Regions from separate parts of the Pristimantibacillus sp. Z349TD_6 genome, predicted to be linked through region 3. Evidence: riboswitches for the same ligand, from Rfam matches in the RefSeq annotation. Region 3 holds a riboswitch; each other region holds the start of a gene.
What was found. A riboswitch is a leader RNA that binds a small molecule or an ion and turns the genes downstream of it on or off. The one in region 3 is predicted to bind cyclic di-GMP.
Positions count from the first base shown of each region.

Region 1: linked by a shared signal. The riboswitch ahead of AC0VYE_RS08640 (anti-repressor SinI family protein) and the one ahead of AC0VYE_RS05450 (sensor domain-containing protein) in region 3 are both predicted to bind cyclic di-GMP.
Region 2: linked by a shared signal. The riboswitch ahead of AC0VYE_RS02490 (hypothetical protein) and the one ahead of AC0VYE_RS05450 (sensor domain-containing protein) in region 3 are both predicted to bind cyclic di-GMP.

Region 1 is NZ_CM149662.1:2,005,363-2,012,356, forward strand. It holds gene AC0VYE_RS08630 (right-handed parallel beta-helix repeat-containing protein) at 1-1,495, shown strand, start outside; gene galE (UDP-glucose 4-epimerase GalE) at 1,619-2,668, shown strand; cyclic di-GMP riboswitch class II at 2,862-2,945, shown strand; gene AC0VYE_RS08640 (anti-repressor SinI family protein) at 2,962-3,123, shown strand; gene AC0VYE_RS08645 (helix-turn-helix domain-containing protein) at 3,138-3,470, opposite strand; gene AC0VYE_RS08650 (lasso peptide isopeptide bond-forming cyclase) at 3,877-5,817, shown strand; gene AC0VYE_RS08655 (paeninodin family lasso peptide) at 5,834-5,977, shown strand; gene AC0VYE_RS08660 (aldolase) at 6,061-6,993, shown strand.
Region 2 is NZ_CM149662.1:554,075-561,068, forward strand. It holds gene wzx (O-unit flippase-like protein) at 1-1,340, shown strand, start outside; gene AC0VYE_RS02480 (mannose-1-phosphate guanylyltransferase/mannose-6-phosphate isomerase) at 1,542-2,903, shown strand; gene galE (UDP-glucose 4-epimerase GalE) at 3,016-4,068, shown strand; cyclic di-GMP riboswitch class I at 4,177-4,261, shown strand; gene AC0VYE_RS02490 (hypothetical protein) at 4,618-5,352, shown strand; gene AC0VYE_RS02495 (copper amine oxidase N-terminal domain-containing protein) at 5,377-6,336, shown strand; gene AC0VYE_RS02500 (S-layer homology domain-containing protein) at 6,436-6,994, opposite strand, start outside.
Region 3 is NZ_CM149662.1:1,270,676-1,277,669, forward strand. It holds gene AC0VYE_RS05440 (methyltransferase domain-containing protein) at 1-463, shown strand, start outside; gene AC0VYE_RS05445 (metallophosphoesterase) at 469-3,054, shown strand; cyclic di-GMP riboswitch class I at 3,171-3,256, shown strand; gene AC0VYE_RS05450 (sensor domain-containing protein) at 3,341-6,253, shown strand; gene speD (adenosylmethionine decarboxylase) at 6,389-6,994, shown strand, end outside.

The DNA.
Region 1 (6,994 bases), 730 kb from region 3:
AGGCGATGGAATTTTAACGGGTTATGAGAAATATCAGCTTGATCCTACCTTATATACCCAGGAACAGATGGGTCAAAATGTTCTTATTCATGACTGTCATATCCATCATTGCAGAAGACAAGGAATTTCTATCTGTGCTTCAAATGATACTCATATTTACAGAAATAAGATTCATCATATTGGCTTTGATGACGATGGTGTAACAACTAATTTTAGAAACGGTACACCGCCTATGTTCGGAATCGATATCGAATCAATGTATAGTGAAACCAATATTCCGTATAAAACAGCAGATCGTCCTAATGGGTTTGAGCTTAATTATCGCATATTTATACAAGATAATTATATTTATAATAATGCACGTGGACATCTAGTTAATGCCGATGGTACAAATCTCTTGATAGAGGGAAATACCTTTGAAGGCGTTAATATTGGAGGTGTTAGCTCAAATCCGAATTTCGCAAATGTCAAATACATTAATAATTCATTTGATGGGTGTGAGTTATGGGTACAGGGAGATAATTTTGTTAACGGAGCTGTTATTCGAAACGGAAATTTAAGACTGCTGGATGTAAGGGGAGCAGTCGCTCAAAATTGTCAGGTAAAAAACGGCTTAGTTTATGGTTCAAGCGTGTATGGTTATTTTGGATCACCTGCTGTTGATGTTGCTACAGGCACATTCACGTTTAAATCACCGCATCTTATGGGTAACGGAGCACAAGTATCGTTTGAGCAATGGTCCGGTAAGATTCCGACAGGCATAAGTACTGATAAGCTGTATTATACCGTTAACGTTACTTCACTAGGGTTTCAGGTATCTGAATCGCTAGGTGGTGTGCCAGTAATTATTAAGGATGCCGGTGTTACGGGATTTAACTTGGGGAGATACAATTATGGCAGATGTTATCTATCCAATATAACCGTTGAACGAGATTGGCGTTCTGATAATTCGTTAACTCCGAACTTTAATTTGCTAGCAGCTGGAGCTGTTATCAAGGATGTAACAGTGAAAAATTACGATGTATCTATATTAGTTCCACAAGATTATGCAGGACGTCCAATAGTTGTAGAGGGCTTAACTCTTATTGAAGGCTCTGCAAGGTTTGAGGGTTGCCATATCAGCAATAGTGAATTTATTCGTGTAAAAACTCCTCTTTTAGGTAGTACTGATATTCAGCTAGGTTCAAGTGATACTAAATATATGAGACAGAATACACTAAGAAATGGATTATTTCAAAATCTTGGACTCGTCATGGATGGAAATTCGCTTGTAACAGGAACTACTTTTATTAATGCTGTAGTTGGAAAAGCAGATAATAACAAAAAAGCAGTCATTTCTCATTCGTTTTTTGATAATAGCAAAATCAACTTTAATTGGTTGAGACAAAATAAATCTGCAATTATTACGAAATCTGTATTTAGAGGAGTAACCGTGACAGGTACTGCGCCATATATCTGGCTAGATGATATCTCGGATTTGGGAAGTACTGTGTAACGTAAGTGAAAGAAGAAAATATATCCCTGTAGTTTTTCAAGATACAGGGATTTTATTTCATACAGTGTTCTTAATAAAGAATAAATATGTTTTTTATAATGAAGGCTGAGAGGGGTCAATGAAATGGCTATCTTAATTACGGGTGGAGCAGGTTATATTGGAAGTCATACATGTGTGGAACTTCTTGAAGCAGGGTATGAGGTAGTTATTGTTGATAATTTGTCTAATAGCAGCTACATCTCATTAAACAGAGTTGCAGAAATTACAAACAAAGCCTTTACATTTTACCAAATGGATCTAATGGATCAAATCGGTCTTGAAGGTGTTTTCACCAGACATACTATTGATGCAGTTATTCACTTTGCAGGATTGAAGGCGGTAGGTGAATCTGTACAATTGCCACTGTCATATTATCACACTAATATTACAAGCACCTTAATCCTGTGTGAGGTTATGAAGAAGTATGGTGTTCATAAGCTTGTATTCAGCTCCTCTGCAACGGTATATGGTCGACCGGAACATGTGCCGATTGAAGAAAGTTCTTCGCTTGGAGCAACGAATCCTTACGGAAGAACAAAGCTCATGCTAGAACAAATTTTGCAGGATTTAGCGGAGTCTAACGAGCAATGGGGGATTTCAATTTTACGATACTTTAACCCAATTGGTGCACATAAAAGTGGAAGAATTGGCGAGAATCCTAATGGTATTCCAAATAACCTTATGCCATACATATCTCAGGTAGCTGTAGGCAGGCTTAAAAAAGTTAATATTTTTGGAGATGATTATCCAACCATAGACGGCACAGGCGTAAGGGATTATATTCATGTCGTGGATCTAGCGAGAGGACATTTATGTGCACTAGAAAAAATCATGAACAAATCAGGTGTGGATATATTTAATCTCGGAACTGGGCGTGGGTATAGTGTATTAGAGATGATTACTGCATTCGAGAAGGTATCGGGACGAAGTATTCCATATTCATTTACAGATCGTAGACCAGGAGATATTGCCATTTGTTATGCTAATACGATGCTTGCAAACGCGGAGTTGAATTGGGTTGCGACACTTGGGATAGAGGAGATGTGTGCAGACTCATGGCGCTGGCAATATTTAAATCCAAATGGTTATGAGGAAGAGACCACTAGAGATTCCATTAAAGAATTGACATCTTAATTTAAAGCTGTGAAATAATTAAACACAATTAGGTCTGTTTTCTATATCGGTTGGTAGCTCTTTCCTATTTATCGCTCCATTTAACATTACTTAAATAAATTCGACAAAAAATGTAATTATCTATCATTTTTGTGAGACATGAAGCGACAGTATGCGCACTTGTGGTGATTTATAATACATCTATAAACGAATGACAAGCATGGGAGACGTTGAAATGCGTTTAGTATCTGGGCACCTTAAACGCATGGAGTCAGTGGTGCAACCGTCCTGAAATGAATGGGGGACATGGGAAAATGGTACTAGCTAAAGCAGAAGATATTCAGGAATTGGATATGGAATGGGTAACATTAATCATGAAAGCACGTTCTTTGGGATTCAGCAAGGATGAAGTAAGGAAAGTATTGCTTTGTCTTGAAGAAAGTAAGGATAATGATGTACAAGTAACAGCTGTATAAAAGTGGAAAAAGCGCTATTCGCGCTTAATTTTCCATTTATTAAATTCTAGAAACTCTTTAAATTGATCTTTGCTCACACCGGAAGCCATAGCTTCTCTTACTAAATCAGCCCACTCGTTGTCTAAATTGTCGGGTTTGCGATCATTTTTTTCATCGGTATTCAAAAAATCTTCAACCGTCACATTCAATACGGCGCCTACCTTTTCGAGGAATTGAATCGAAGGATTTTGCTGGAGCCCTCGTTCAATGGAGCTTAAATAAGATTTAGCGACGCCCGCCCGTTGGGATAACTCTGTAAGGGATAGGCCCTTTCTCTTGCGCAGCAGTTGAATGCGTTCTCCAATCATAACAAATTCCTCCGTTATCACATCGTTGTAGACTATTTCTATTATAACGAATTATTCTTAATTACGAAAGGTTGTTAGCTATAACGCACTTATTTTTTTATTTAAACATTAAAACCACTTATTTTAATAATGAGTGGTTATTTTTTTATTTATTAAACCACGATATTGACTTTCAGAAAATGTTTTTAATGTAAGTTACTAATGTAAGAAAGTAATCGACAATTTGTTTTTAATAAAGAACAAAAGTTATGAATTTTTTGCAATTTATCGTAGAAAAGTCATTGACAAAGGTTTATTTCAGGTGTAATATTCAAATATGTTCTTTATAAAGAACTGCAAAGTAAAGGTTTTGTTTTTGAAATAAGTACGTAAATAAAACAAATTCTATATCCACCCGGAGGCCACGATGAGCGCCATCGCAGGAGTGTTTCATACCGGCAAGCAAAGTTTGGCATGGCAGCAGGGCGATGCTTTAATGGAGGCATTATCTCAGTTTCCATGCAATACAGCTCAAGCTTGGCATGCCGATAATATATTTTTAGGTTGTCATAATCAATGGATTACACCAGAGTCGATCAATGAACGTAATCCTTTTTTGGATGATGAACGAGGGCTTGTTATAACTGCGGATGCAATTATTGATAACCGCATAGAATTATTCAACCGACTCGAAGTAGAGCAGCAATTAAGAAGAAATATGACCGATAGCGAGCTAATTTTATTAGCTTATGATAAATGGGGGGATAGAACACCTATTTATTTAGCTGGTGATTACGCCTTCCTAATCTGGGATTGTAGAAGACAGAAGCTGTTTGGTGCAAGAGACTTCTCCGGAGGTCGTACGCTCTATTATCATCGAAATAATGAGCGTGTTGCCTTTTGTACAACAATTGAACCCTTACTTACGTTATTGGGCAAGGAGAGGTTGTTAAATGAACAATGGCTTGCTGAGTTTCTAGCTATTTCTGGCATGGTTGACGTTGCGGATGCATCCAAGACGGCCTATCGAAATATTGAGCAGATCCCTCCATCTCATACGATAACGATAACTGCAGGGCGAGTTACTCTTGCAAGATATCATCAACTCAGATCAGATGAAGTCGTACGATTTAAATCAAATGATGAATACGTTGAGGCGTTTCAGGATGTGTTTCAACAAGCAGTTACTTCAAGGCTGCGGACACATCGTAATGTTGGAGCACAGCTTAGCGGCGGTTTGGATTCAGGCTCTATTGTTGGCTTTGCTTCAAAGACACTGCAACCGCAAAATAAAAGTCTGTACACGTTCAGCTACGTACCGACAAGCGACTTTGTTGATTATACACACAAATCAATGATTACTAATGAGAGACCTCTTATTGAATCCACCGTGGAGCATGTTGGAGGTATTGAAGAGCACTACTTGGATTTCCGTGGGCGTGACTCTTACTCTGAAATCGATGGCTTTCTAGATATAAACGAAATGCCATATAAGTTTTTTGAGAACTCTTTTTGGATAAAAGGGATGTTCGAGAAAGCAGAGGAGCAAGGTGTAGGTGTGCTGCTTAATGGAGGCAGAGGCAATTTGTCAATTTCGTGGGGAGCTGCCATTCCATATTACGCTACGTTGTTGAAAAAAATGAGATGGATCAAACTGCTTCGCGAAATGCGGCAGTATAGTTTGAACATTGGCTCTGGTCGTGCTCATGTATTTTCAAATGTCAGCCGTGCTGCTTTTCCGTTTATTGAACATTTACGATCAGTAGGAGAATCTTATCATTATCCTATGATCATATCTCCTGAATTCGCCAAGAGGACAGATGTGTTTAACCGGCTGGGCAAATATGGAATTGATGAATCAGGCTGGTTTGCAGCGAAAAATGTGTACGATGAAAGAAAAAGCCATTTTGACGAAGTTTATCATTGGAATGCTGGAAATACGGTTTCGACGAAACTTTCGTTAAGATACTCTTTATGGAAGAGAGACCCAACCAACGATGTCCGAGTCATTCGATTTTGTTTGTCTCTGCCAGAGGATCAGTACGTTCAGAATGGAATGGATCGTGCACTGATCAGGCGTGCTACCGATACGCTGCTTCCCGACAAGGTGAGGTTAAATCAGCGGACTAGAGGCGTTCAAGGAGCGGATTGGGTCCATCGTATGAGACCAAAGTGGCAAGAATTTAAGGAAGAACTGAGACAAATGAGTCAGGATCGAGCGTTTATGCAATTTGTTGACGGTAAGGTAGTCCGATCAGCGCTAGCAGGATTTGAGGAAGGGGCTCAATCCAAACTTGCGATCGATCCGAATTATAGATTATTGATGCGGAGCTTAATCGTGTATCGTTTTCTTAAAAAATTGAATTGAAGGGAGGTGACAAATTATGCAAGCGAAGAAACAATGGAATAGACCTGAGCTAGAAATTCTTCAAGTACATATGACAGCGGCTTCTACTCACAACGGTCCTCTAACGGACGAGGCGTATGTACCAGGAAAACATGATGAAAAACCACGCTTTACAAGCTAAGAAATTATGCATTTTATGGAGAGGAAAGTCCTTATACAGTTGGTGTATAAGGACTTTCTAATTATTATCAATGAACTGACGGAGTGAGAACATTGTTGCTAACGGAAACTAAAAAGGTGTATAGAGCATTTGGACTAACGATTGAAAGTGAGATTTCATTACCTGAGCTCACTCCTATTTTAGAAAGCAGCGAGCAAATCGACATGGAGATCACAATTGATTACTCCTTAGCAGATTTCTTTAAACAGGAGCCATATGATTTTGTTGTTGATCGACAAGTCGTAACCGTAAATATGCCTGATTCAGGGATTTTTCGGATTGAAAATGGGAATAAGATCATCGTATCTCCTCATGCTGGAGCTGATGAGGATCTCGTTCGGCTCTATGTCCTTGGGACCTGTATAGGTGCATTATTGCTGCAACGCAGCATATACCCATTGCATGGCAGTGCAATAGCTATCGATGGCAAAGCATATGCATTTGTTGGTCGCTCAGGCGCTGGGAAGTCGACATTAGCGTCAGCATTTATCCAAAGAGGTTATTCGCTGTTGAGTGATGATATCATTGCTGTTTCACAAGCATCACCAGAACAAGCGACACTCGTTATACCAGCCTATCCACAGCAAAAGCTATGGCAACAAAGTTTGGACGCATTTGGTGTAAACAACGAAGAGCTTCGTTCCATTTTTGGTAGAGAGAACAAATTTTGTCTTCCAGTCGAATCGAGTTTTTGTTCAACGGCTTTGCCGCTCGGAGGTGTGTTCGAGCTTATAACAACAGAGTCCGAACAGGTGGCAGTGCTTCCTGTCCAAAAGCTTGCTCGCCTAGATGTTTTATTTCAGCATACCTACCGACAATTTTTAGTGGAAAAGTTAGGTTTGACGCGTTGGCATTTTACCTTATCTGCTTCCATAGGTGAGGCGTTGCCTATTTATACGCTTCAAAGACCAATAAATGGGTTTACAGCTCCTGAGCTTGTCGAACTTATTTTACAAACGATATCTATGGGGGAATAGA
Region 2 (6,994 bases), 720 kb from region 3:
TTATGCTATATTTTTTGGATGGCGAGATTTTAGGTTTATGGTATGTGTTTTTAAGTATTGGAGGAGTTGTAGCCTTGTTTGACTTTGGCTTCAATCCAACACTTGCAAGAAATGTTGCTTATTGCTGGAGCGGAGCATCGGAATTAAATAAAACGGATGTTATGTTTGTTGAAAATAGTGAGCCTAATATTAATCTATTAAAAAAGGTTATTTCTACCTGCAAAGTAATTTATTTAATTATTTCTATAACAGCGATATCTATATTACTAACAATAGGAACATTTTATATAATTCATATTTCAAGTGGGATAAATGGGCATTCTTATATGCTTGCTTGGATTATTTACTGTATAGCAGTCTTTATGAATCTTTACTATGGATACTACACTACTTTCTTGCGGGGTGTAGGTGCGATATTACAAATAAATATTGCGACGGTATTGGCTAGAACATTTCAAATAATTATATCTATTGTATTTCTATTTCTAGGATTTGAACTTATTGCTGTTGCTTTAGCATATTTGGCGTACGGAGTTCTTTTTAGACTTATATCGAAGAGATCGTTCTACAAATATGAAAACATTGGTGAACGCCTGAAAGATGACAATGAAGTTGTAGTTTTTGGTGATATTAAAAAGACATTTACATTAATATGGCATAATGCTTGGCGTGACGGATTAGTTTCATTATCCAGATACCTTTCTACACAAGCAAGTATTGTAATTTGTTCCTTCTACTTAAGTTTAACATTAACAGGAATTTATTCGATATCTGTACAGTTAATATCGGCAATATCAACTATATCAGGTGCTCTATACACTACATATCAGCCATCATTGCAAGCAGCACATATTAATAAAAATGTTGCAAGATCGAGAGAACTCATGTCAGTTGCAATGACTGTTTTTTGCATAGTCTTTTGGATTGGAGTAGTTCTTTTAATATTTATTGGAAAACCAATAATTGAATGGGTTAAACCTGACATAAATCTTAGCGTTACTATTTTGTTGGGAATTTCAATATATGAATTTTTGTTTATTCATCATTCTTATTATGCATCTTATATATCTAATACGAACAATGTACCCTACATGAAGGCATTTTTTATTTCGAGCTTTTCTGGCATATTAATAGCATATATCTTAATGAGAACAACAAGCATGGGGATTTGGGGATTGATCGCTGCTCAGATCTTCGTTCAAGTTGTATATAATAATTGGATGTGGCCTTTTAAGGTAATGAAGTCATTAAATACACACCCTTTTGGGATGTTCCGTTTAGGCTTAAAAGAAATAAGTAAATTAAAAGGTATAAGAACTCAAAAAAATAGAAGTGTATAAATGATTAAACGAGAAAACGAGAGTTGAAATAAATGCAGATAAATATCCAATGAAAACATTGGTATTTGAGACGGTGAAGTATATTGTGTTAATTTGGCGGATTAACAAAATGCGCAAATGCACACTGATAGAATTTATATAGAGATATGTTAATAGATATTCGAATTAAGTGAATACAATATAATAATTAGGGGTAATAAAATGAAAGTAATAATTTTAGCCGGTGGAAGTGGCACGAGGTTATGGCCTCTTAGTAGAGAACGATTTCCGAAACAATTTGTAAAACTACAAGTTGATGAACCTTCATTGTTTCAAGATGCATTTAATAGAAGTTTATTGTTAACAGATATAGACAATATTTATGTTGTAACTAATAAATATTATAAATACTTAGTCATGGGTGAAGTTGAGGAGTTGGGTTATGACTATAATGAGAAAAATATTTTAGTTGAACCTGAAGCGAAAAATACGTTACCAGCGATTTATGCCGGCGTACATGAAATAGCAATAAAGGGAAATGACTCGGTAGTAGTCTTTCCATCCGATCATATGATTAACAAAACTGAAGATTTTATTAAATTAGTTACGGCTTCAGAAGAGTTAATGAAAGATTCATTAATTACTTTTGGGATTCAACCTGAGGGACCTAATATAGGATTTGGTTATATTTCTCCTGGAGATAAAAAAGGTAATGGATTTGTCGTTAATGAGTTTAAAGAAAAACCTGATCATGTTACGGCATTAGAGTATATTAGATCTGGGTACTACTGGAATAGTGGGATATTTATGTTCAACACTAAGGTTTTTATGGATGAAGTGAATGTACTGGTACCAGAGATATATGAAGCTTTTGAATCGAGTTTAAATCTAAAAGAAGCTTTTTCAAAAATCAATACGAATATCTCTATGGACTATGGAATTATAGAGAAGAGCTCAAAAGTTACTGTAGTACCTGCAGATATAGGTTGGAATGATCTTGGAAGTTTTGATTCATTTTACGAAGTTTTTGATAAAGATGAAGCAAATAATATTTCCAATAGTAACAACATTCTGCTAGATTCAGTTAATAATATTGTGTATTCAGAAGTCGGGAAATTAGTCGCTACAGTTGGTATTGAAGATTTAATTATTATAGATAATAGAGATGCACTACTTATTTGCAAAAAAGAACAGTCTCAAAAAGTAAAAGAAATTGTAGAGATTTTAAAAGCGAGAAGAGATATAAGGACTAATTATCATGTCGAGGATTATCGTCCCTGGGGTCACTATAAAGTTTTGGAGGAAGAAAAAGGTTCTTATAAAATTAAGAAAATCACTGTTAATCAAGGGAAAGGGTTAAGTTATCAATTACATCATCATAGAAGTGAACACTGGATTGTGGTAAATGGGATGGCAAAAGTAACTATCGATAAAGATGTAAAATTTGTACGAGTTGGAGAGGGTATATTTATGAAGGCTGGACAAAAGCATCGTCTGGAGAATCCAGGGAAATTGCCGCTTGAAATCATTGAGGTTCAAATGGGTGACTATCTTGAGGAAGACGATATTGTAAGATTTGATTAGGATGATATAAAATAATGATTGAGCTCAGAGAATAAATAACCATTTGAATACATTTTATAGAATCATCTACAAAATCACATAAAAAATTGTATTTGAGAAAAGGAGTGAGTCGGTGACAATACTTGTAACTGGAGGAACCGGATATATTGGTAGCCATACCTGTGTGGAATTATTAAATGAAGGCTATGATGTAATTATATTAGATAATTTGGCTAATAGTAGTATTGTAACCGTGCATCAAATGCAAAAACTCACAGGAGTAAATATAAAATTTTATAATACTGATTTATTAGATATAAAGGGTTTAGAAACTGTTTTTTTAGAAAATAGGATTGATGTAGTTATCCATTTTGCTGGATACAAAGCAGTTGGTGAATCAGTTGAGGTGCCACTCAGTTATTATCAGAATAATATTATGGGAACACTTAATCTTTGTCAGGTTATGCAGAAATTTAATGTCAAGAAAATGGTATTTAGCTCTTCTGCTACGGTATATTCTCCTACCGCATCTGGAGCAATATCTGAGGATTTTCCTTTGGGAGCGACTAATCCATACGGACGTACAAAATGGATAATTGAAGAGATACTGCGGGATCTTTATGTTTCAGACAATAGTTGGGGTATCTCATTACTACGATATTTCAATCCTGTAGGTGCGCATGTAAGTGGTCAAATTGGGGAGAATCCGAGAGATATTCCAAATAATTTAACACCATATATTACACAGGTAGCGGTAGGGAAATTGGAACAACTTCGTATTTTTGGAGACGACTACTCTACAATTGATGGTACAGGGGTTAGGGATTATATCCATGTTGTGGATCTAGCGATAGGACATTTGAAGGCGATTGATAAAGTAATGTCCAAATCTGGTATAGAAGCATATAATTTTGGCACTGGCAAAGGTTATAGTGTGCTGGAAATGGTTCATGCGTTTGAAAAAGTATCTGGTAGGAGTATTCCCTATTCTATAGTTGATAGAAGACCCGGTGACGTAGCAGAGTGTTATGCTGACCCTACAAAAGCTAAGCGTGAATTAGGTTGGGTTGCAGAGAGAGGAATTGAAGAAATGTGTGCCGATGCTTGGCGTTGGCAGCTAAATAACCCAAATGGCTATGAGGATACTGAAGATAATGCGAATATTGGACAAAGTATCTTAGGCTAAAATAATATTGCATTTAATGGTATTAGTAAGACTAGATAATTGTGATAAACCCTATACACCCTTCAACAATTTTGTTACCATACCATTAAACAAAACAACCGCATAACCACACGATAAAGGCAAAACCATTGAAAAGTGGTGACGCAAAGCTATAGGGGCTTATCTTTTAAAAGACTGCCAGCCAGCTACCGAATATCGTGCCTCCCGCGTGGTTTATGTGGAAACATGGAGGTTATTATTATGTTCATGCGCGCAAACGTTGTACGTGAATGGCATCAGCTCTGTATGGGATTCAATGAATTGCTATGAAAAGATTGCTTAGATGAGAAAAAGCGCATGGAGATTTATTTGAGGATTGTTTATCACAAAAATAAACTAGCGGCTGTCTCATGAATAAGCACGTAGCGTGTCATTAACAAGGTCTGAAAACGCTATATCCGCAAGCTGACGCCCCGTCACTATGAAGCGTCAGCTTTTTTATTTTAAATTCTAAAAAGGAGATTCATATGCAATCATTGCTTCTTTAGTGGCTCATATGAAACCAAAACAATGAAAAAAACGAACAAAACACTAATGATTATCGCAGGTGCTCTCGTTGTTATCGGTATTGTCATTTATGGAAGCATGAGTCTCTATTCGAAGTTAAATCAGGTAGATGAACTGAATGGGCGTCTTGAAGAAGCTGCAGATAGTAATGCAGGACAAGAGTCGCCGAAGATTACGGAGCAGCCCAATGAACAATCTACTAATCAGACAGATCAGGCTTCAGAACCTGATGCTACTCCATCACAAGAGCCTGATCTAGTTCCAACGACGCAGCCAGATGAAGTCCTTAAACCTAGTCCGAGCGCAACTTTGCTGCCAGATGAAGCGTCTAATAATGTAGACAAGGGACAAAAGCCGGATAAGGGATCTACAAACTCCGAAAATAAGTCCCAGAAGAAAAAAGAGATTGATGCATCGGTTACAGCAAAGCTGGAAAAGCTGAAATCTTCGTGTCAAGCAACTAGCAATAGCTTGGTTAAGCAAATTGCGAAAGAGCTTAGCGGAGATGAAGAAGCTACGCTTGCTACTATTCAAAGTAAATATCTGAATAAGGTATTTTCTGCGGAAGCCGATTGTGATGCCAGGTTCAATCAATTAATAAGCAATGCCAAGAGCGAGTATAAAGCAGCCGATCTAGGTGAGCAAAGCTTTCCGGATTGGAGCGCGCAATACGAGAGTGCGAAGGCTGGTGCTAGAGCCAATGCGCTTGCAGTAATTGCAAACTCGCTAAACAAGTAAGCTTTACTATTCTGAGGAGGCTCTATGAAAAAGTCACGTATTCTATCTATTTTTCTGGTTGTAATGATGTTGTCATCCGTACTTGCAACCGCTGCATCCGCAGCAACCGAAACGATTAAGACAAAGACACAGCCCATTAAGCTGCAATTTGATGGACAAGCGCTTAAACTGCCCGATGGACAATATTCATTTATTCATCAAGGAAGTACATATGTACCGATTCGTTATATTTCTTACGCGCTACTAAAAACAGTAAATTGGGATGGGGCTAAAGCGACAATCTCCGAGCCAACAGAGAAAGAGCTTGCGGCTCTGAAGAAACAATTGCAAAGTGCCGCTACGGGCAGCCAGAAGCCACAAACGAGCGTTACGATTGCGATACAGCCAGTGAAAGCAACTCTTGTGTTTAATGGAAAGACGAAGGCATTGCCGGCTGGTCAATCCCTCTATGCCTATAAAGGCTCGATCTATGTGCCCATTCGTTTCTTGTCAGAATCGGTAGGCACTCAGATTAGCTACGATCCGGTGACGAAAACAGTTAGCGGTGAGTCAGAGGCATATCGAGCTGAGCAAGGTGGCGGCGGAGTAGTCCTTCCAGGCACGGGTGGCGGAACTGGAGGCTCTGGTGGTACAGGCGGTACGGGTAATGCCGGCGGTGGTGGCGTACCAGTTAAACCGACGTATGAGCAAATTACGGCAGAAGCAGAGAACAAGCTCGCTGCGCTGAAAGAAAGCTGCAAGGTAACTCTTATGGATATTGGATTGCAGTATGTAGCGGCAACGGATAAGACGGTTCAAGCTCAGCTTAAAGCTAAAGGACTTCAAGAAGTAGACAATTGCTCTGCAAAATTTGAAGTTATCATGACAGATACGAAAGCTAAGTTGACGACGAATGGGTATAGCACAGACGTTCTTGCTTCCTACAGAGAAGCCTTTAACAAAGAGCTTGAAGCAGGAAGAGCTATTGCAGAGGGTTTGATGTAGCATTGCTTCTATACGGATATAGTTTTAATTAGCCTAAAAGAACAGAAAAGAGGCAGTAGCGAAGTCTAATTGACTTCTCTACTGCCTCTTTAGTTTGTGTTATTGACCCGTGTAAATGCGGTAGATAAGTGCTGCCGCTTCCGCTTTGGTCGTGGTTTGGTTCGGCTTATAAGTACCGTCTTGGTAGCCTGTTACTAGCTTCTGCTGCATAAGAAGTGCAACGCCATCTTTTGCCCAGCTGGCAATAGATGAGCTGTCCTTGAAGCCTTTAAGCTGTTCAGTGCTTGTGCTAGTTAGTTTCTTGCTGTTGAAAATTGTAAGTGCTCTGGATAAGAATGTAGCAATTTCTTGACGTGTAATTTCTGCTTTTGGTTCAAAGGCAGTTGCCGATTTACCTTGAATTAGGCCTTGTTCGTAAGCCACAGCGATTTCATCGTAATACTCGCTATCCTTAGCTACGTCTTTGAATGGGAGGCTTAGGCCGGTCCCATCAAGACCGTAAGAGCGAACGAGCCATGCAGCGAATTGCTCGCGTGTTACTTTTTTGCTTGGACTAAATGTAGTCGTTTGATCAAGTACACCTTTGTTAAGAAGGCTATTTACAGCTGTCGCTGCCCAGTGTGTTGTTGCAATATCCGTGAACGTTTGGCCAGCCTTC
Region 3 (6,994 bases):
CAAGATTGAAGACAGCTACTACGCGGTTGATATCCATGAGCCGCTGCTAGAGGTGGTAGAGCGGAAAGCGAAAGCAAAGGAACTGGACAACATCGCTACCTTTCCTTCCATTGAACACTTTCTAGAGGCCTATAACGGCGAGCAGGTGGATGTCATTTTGACCGAGGTTATTGAGCATATGAGCCTAAATGAGGCAGCTGTTCTGATACGGCAAATATGCGAACATGTTGATTTTGATTATTTTGTGCTGACAACACCGAATGCAGAGTTTAATGCTTATTATGAGCTGGAAGACTTCCGGCATGATGACCATAAATGGGAGCTTGGGCGAGCGGAATTTCAAGAGTGGCTGCTCGAAACGATTAAAGATCAATCTATGGAAAGCCAATTTGTCGCAATCGGCGATGGAGTGAACGGTATACAAACGACGCAGGGTGCGATTTTGCGGAAGAGGAGAGAGTAGCGTCAATGGAAATGAGAACGAGAGTCCATACGATTTTTATGATGATTGGCACGACGGAATGCGGGAAAACAACCTTTGCAAACGAAGTGCTGATGCCGCAGCTGCGATTTAGGGATGACAGCAAGGGCATGAATGCGAACGTGCAATATATTTCATCCGATAGCATTAGACAGGAGCTTCTAGGCTCTGATTATGATAAATATGATCAAATCATGCTTGAAGCGAGCGATCAGGCTTTCCGCCTTTTGTTCGAGAAGCTGCGGCTGGTCACTACTTTCCCCATTAATGCGGAATTTGTTGTCGTGGATACAACAGGTTTGTCGGAGGATTTCCGGGCGAGAGTGAGGGAGGTTGCAAAGGAAAACAACTACAACCTTGAAGTCGTGCTGTTTGATTACAAGAAGCGGGATGATTATTATTCATCGGAGCGTTCGAAGAAGCTGATAACGAGCCACATTAATCGTTTGCGCAAGGATGTGCTTGGTTCGCTCTCGAGGGAGAAATACAGCAAAGTTCACAAGGTGCGGGCTAAAGATTTTTATTCCCCTATGGATAAGGTTGCGAATCCGGATTATAAGATTATAATCGAGGATGCTGCTGAGTATTTGGATGTTTTTTTACCGCTGGACCAGAAGACGATTATCGTCGGTGACGTTCACGAATGTGTGGATGAGCTGAAGGCTTTGCTCGTTAGCCATGGGTTTCAACTAGAGGGCAATGTACTGGTTGAGACAGGAAAGGTCAGCGGTACAAAAGTATTGCTCGTTGGTGACTGGATCGATAAGGGAAGCCGTACAAAGGAAATCATTGATTTCCTATATACGAATCAGGATAAGTTTTTGTTTGTGCTTGGCAATCATGAAAACTTTGTCCATAAATATATGCGCGGTGAAATTAAAGGTGTGGAAGAGGAGCTGCTTCATGCCTACTTCGATTCAACGGAGGTGCTGAGAGGCGATGATGAGCTGCTTCAGAAGTTTAATCATCTCGTATCGTTGTCGAAGCCTCTCTACAGAATGGTAGGAAAAACAGGACCATCCTATTATGTGACTCACGCGCCATGCGAGAACAAATATATAGGCAAGCTGGATGTGAATTCGGTCCGTCATCAGCGCAATTTTAGACTCGACCGATCGGCGCCGATTGAAGCACAGCTTGCGTTTCTGAAGCGGGATGCAGCAGGAAACCAGCCGTATCATGTTTTTGGGCATGTGGCTGCTAAACAAGCTTTTCGGATCAGAAATAAAATCCATTTGGATTCAGGCGCAGTTCACGGTAATCTGCTAACCTCGGTTTCTCTGTCGATGAAGCCGACTTTCAAATCACAGAAATCGTCAATAGCCGGAATGGAAGGCGAGCTTCCTGCTCTCTTTAAAGAGGAACGCAAAGTATCGCTGCAGGAGCTGGATGATGATGAAGCCCGCAGATTGCAGTATTGCTCGCGCAATAAAATTAACTTTATCTCAGGAACCATGTCTCCTGCAGATAAGGATGAAGCGGCGGGGGAGCTGGAATCGCTGAGGAAAGGGCTGAACTATTTTGTGGAGCGCGGTGTTAAAGAGGTCGTTCTGCAGCCCAAATACATGGGATCACGCTGCAATGTTTATTTGCATGCAGATATCGAGCAATGTTTTGCAGTGAGCCGCAATGGGTACAAAATAAATAAGGTTGACCTGACCGCTGTTTATGAGCGACTGCTGCAAAGATTCGGACGCTACATGAAGGAAAATGATATATCGATGCTCCTGCTCGATGGCGAGCTTTTGCCATGGGAGGCGCTGGGAGAAGGTCTCATTGAAAAGCAGTTTAAGCCAATTGAGAAGGGGCTTGAGACAGAGCTTGCTTTTCTGAAGGCAAATGGATTCGAGGAAGCGTTCGGAAAGCTTGCGTATGATTTCAAGGAAAGCGGTTTTGAAAAGGATCAGTTTCACCTTAGCAAAGGGGCTATTAATGAGAAATATGGCCTAGCCGTCTATCAAAACTTTAAGCATGTTCATTCTGTTCTTGAGAAAAATAGGCCAATTGACGAGCATATCCAAGCATATGAAACGTATAAGAGGCAGCTGGAGCTGTATGCCGAGGCAGGGGAACTTGAATACAAGCCATTTTCGCTGCTCAAAATCGTATACGTAGACGGAAGCGAGCAGCTGCCAGCGTGGAAAACCTCTGAGATGTATCGATTCCTCTCTGACGATCCATTCCTCACGCTTGTGCTGTCTGATGCGGAGAGCTATGAGCTTGCAGAAAAATATTTCTACACGCTTACGGTAGACAATCATATGGAAGGTGTCGTGATTAAGCCCGAGATGCTTCAGCCGTACACGGTTCCCTATATGAAAGTGCGCAATAAGGAATACATGTCTATTATTTACGGTTATGATTATAGATTTCCGCACAAGTACAATAAGCTCATCAAGCAAAAAAATATTACGCAAAAGCTTCGTACATCATTTAACGAGTACCGGCTAGGACAGCATATGCTGGCGATTCCTTTTGCTGAAATTGCCCCAGAAAACGATGGATATCAAGCGGCTGTTGCGAATCTTTTGTTTGAGGTTGCCAAAGAGAAGGAAATCGATCCTAGATTGTAAAACATCAATATACCATACCTCCCAAAATGGGAGGTTTTTCTACATCATTCGACCTATTATGAAATTGGTTATGGTATATATCGGAATAATATGGAATACTGGTATATGTAAAAAGTCCTAGTAAAAAGCAAAGTTGTCGAAAGACAATGACGCAAAGCCAACAGGCCTAAAGGAAATTTCCAAAGGTGGCTGGGTTGCCAAAAGGATGAGTGATAACATACCTATATCCTCTCCTTAAAAACTTCAGGTTACCGCCTACGTTATGAATAAGAGGGGATATTTAGCAATGAAACAAATGATTAAACGTTTTAATGGAAATGTTAATGTTGGTAGTTTTAATATTGTTCAAAAGTTAGCCAATTTAGGTTACTGGGAGTTTGACCATATTCGCAGAGAAGCATCCTGGTCGAATCAAATGTTCGAAATATATGGTATGAAATCTGATTTCTCGATGACGATTGAACAATTTTTTGAGTTTGTACATCCCGAAGATCGTCAGCGCGTTAATGAGCAGTTCCACCTTGCCATTGAATCAAAAAAGGAAAGCGTTTCCGAGTACAGAATCGTTCGTCAGAACGGTGAAGTTAGATATGTGGTGGAAAACATTACGTTCATACGGAATGCCGAAAACGAGATATTGTTGACGATAGGCATGATTCAGGATGTAACGGAAAATAAAAAAATACAGCATCGCCTCACACTAGAAGAGCAGCTTTATAAATCGATATTTGAAAACAATCCTGACGCGGTCTTTTCTTTAGACGCACAAGGGCGTTTTTTGTCATGCAATTCTGTGCTTGAGCAAGTGTTTGGATATACGAAAGAGGAAATTATAAATGATAGTTTTCATAAATTTGTAGATGCCGCAGCACTGGATAAAACGATTCAATATTTTGAGCAAACGGTCAAGACGCTGAATCCTCAAAACTATGATACGACAGGCATTACGAGAACAGGGCAAACGGTCGAATTTAATGTGACCAATATTCCAATCATTATTAATAAAAAGCTTATCGGCGTCTACGGCATTGCCAAGGATATTACGCAGCAAAAAATGATTGAGCAATCGTTGACTGAGACCGAATTAAAATACCGCAGTATTGTTGAACAATCCATTGTCGGTATTTTTGTCGCGCAAAAAAACAACTTCGTTTATTCAAACGATCAGCTCAATAAAATGTTCGGTTATGACTCTTTGATCGGTATGGATATTATACAGACGATCCATCCGTCAGATCGTGAAGCCGTCATTAATCAGCTAACGAAGTTGCAGGAGGGTCATTCTTTATCTAATTTCTGCCACAGAGCCATTAAACAAGATGGGACGATTATTCATTGCGAAGTGCACTATAATCAAGTGTCAAATATGGGTGAGCAGGCGATCGTTGGCGTAGTCCTTGATGTTACGGATCGGAGCAAGGCTGAGGAATTAAATCAATATTTGGCTTACCACGATTATTTAACGGAGATGCCAAATCGCAGAATGTTTGAAGACCAGCTAGATAAGCAGCTAAGGGTAAGCGAGTATTTTAAGCAAAGGCTGGCGATCATGCTGATTGACGTAGATCGTTTCAAATATGTAAATGATACGCTGGGGCATCCGATTGGGGATGAGCTGCTGAAACAAATCGCCTTCCGATTGATGAGCAACTTACGTGATGGCCAAACCGTATTCCGACTTGGCGGAGACGAATTTGCAATTATTATAGCTGATGTAAAGCAGCAAAACGAAATCAAGGATATGGCAGCTACTATTATTAGGCTTATTAATGAGCAATTTTTGATAGAAGGATATGAGCTGAATGTAACCGCAAGTATTGGAATCAGTCAATCGCCTGGCGATGGGAGCTCGGTGGAGCAGTTGATGAAAAATGCGAATGCGGCTCTTTATCATGCGAAGTCCAGAGGCAGCAACCAATCACAGTGCTATTCCGCTTCTTTAAATGTGCAATCATTCAAATTGTTTTCACTCAGCAATGATTTGCGTAAAGCGCAGGAAAGAGGAGAGCTGTTCCTTCATTACATGCCTCGCGTACATTCGCAAACGATGGAAATTGTTGGTGTTGAAGCACTGCTGCGCTGGAATCATCCGGATTGGGGATTGGTTGCTCCGTCTGAATTTATACCGATCGCAGAGGAAACGGGGCTTATTGTATCGATAGGAGAATGGGTGCTTCGCGAAGCCTGTATGCAGCATAAACGGTGGCAGAGCTTAGGCCTGCCTTCGGTTACGCTATCGGTTAACTTTTCGGTGCAGCAGCTTCTTCAGCAAAATATATTGCATACCATCGATCAGATTATCGAGGAGACAGGAATTTCCCAAGATCGATTGGAAATTGAAATAACGGAAAGCTCCTTTATTAGCAATGAGAATGCGGTGACTGAATTGCTGCTGGAGCTGAAGAAAAGAAAAATCAAAGTATCGCTTGATGATTTTGGAACCGGCTATTCCTCTCTTTATTTATTGAAGCGATTGGCACTCGATACGATCAAAATTGATCGGTCATTTATCGAGGAGTTGATGACAGATCGGAGAAATAAGAGCATTATCGAATGCATTATTCAATTGGCTGGCGAGCTGGGCATGCAGGTGGTGGCTGAAGGCGTTGAAACGAAGGAGCAATTCAACTATTTACGCGAGCAGCGATGCGATGAAATCCAAGGTTATTATTTCAGTCGTCCTGTAGAGCCAGACAGCATCGTACAACTATTGAGCAGGAGATCTTGTAAAGAGCCTGCTTTATTTATGCCTAGTAAAGAAGTGCTCGTTAATCGGAGAAAAAGCTTTCGAATCGATTTGAAGCATTGTCTATTGGCAGAGATGACCATTACGATGTTCAAAGGAAGCAGTGTGAAACTTGGGAGTACAGAGGTGTTTGTTCGAAACATCGGACCAGGGGGCCTCCGGTTTATGGTAGGTGTGAAGCTGCCCGTTAACAGCGATATTCTCTTGATGTTCAAGACGAAAATTCTTAATCAAATGTATGTGCTATTCGGATTTATCGTCTGGTACAATGAACTGGGCAAAGACATTTATGAATATGGTGTGCAATTTCAATTAAAAGAAAAGCAGCAGGATGAGCTCGTCAATACGCTTAATTTCCTAGCCATTAAGCAGCGTGATGGCATGCTTCCTCAAACACAAGTGTATGTAGGAGATCCGATACTCCGGATTAAGGAATTGAAAAAACATAATTAAAAAATGAGATGAAAAAAGTATTTTACATTCGGTAAAACCGGGGCGTGAAATGCTTTTTTTGTGCAACATAAAAGTTTTGCCGCATCGGTCTTTGGGTAAAAGGAAATAGTAGTTATTGAAAAGGAGGATGTGCGCTTGAAACTTACACCGGAACAAAGAATTCAGCTGCATGGCTTTAATAATTTAACGAAGTCACTCAGCTTCAATATGTATGATGTGTGTTATACGAGAACGAAAGAAGAGCGTGAAGCATATATCGCCTATATAGACGAACAATATAATTCGGATAGGCTGACGAATATTTTGGAAACGGTATCGGATATTATTGGAGCGCATGTGCTTAATATTGCAAAGCAGGATTATGAGCCGCAGGGCGCCAGCGTTACTTTGCTCGTATCGGAAGGGCCGGTAATTGGCGGACCCAATGAGTCGTTTGAAGAAACGCCGGGTCCCTTGCCTGATTCCGTAGTGATGCATTTGGATAAAAGCCATATAACGGTTCATACGTATCCGGAATATCATCCGAACGAAGGGATAAGTACGTTCCGTGCAGACATTGATGTATCGACCTGCGGCGAGATTTCACCGCTAAAAGCGCTGAACTACCTGATTCATTCGTTTGATACCGATATTATGACGCTGGATTACCGTGTGAGAGGTTTCACTCGCGACATTAATGGTTATAAACTTTTTATTGATCATGATATTAACTCGATTCAGAACTACATACCGAAGAAGGAA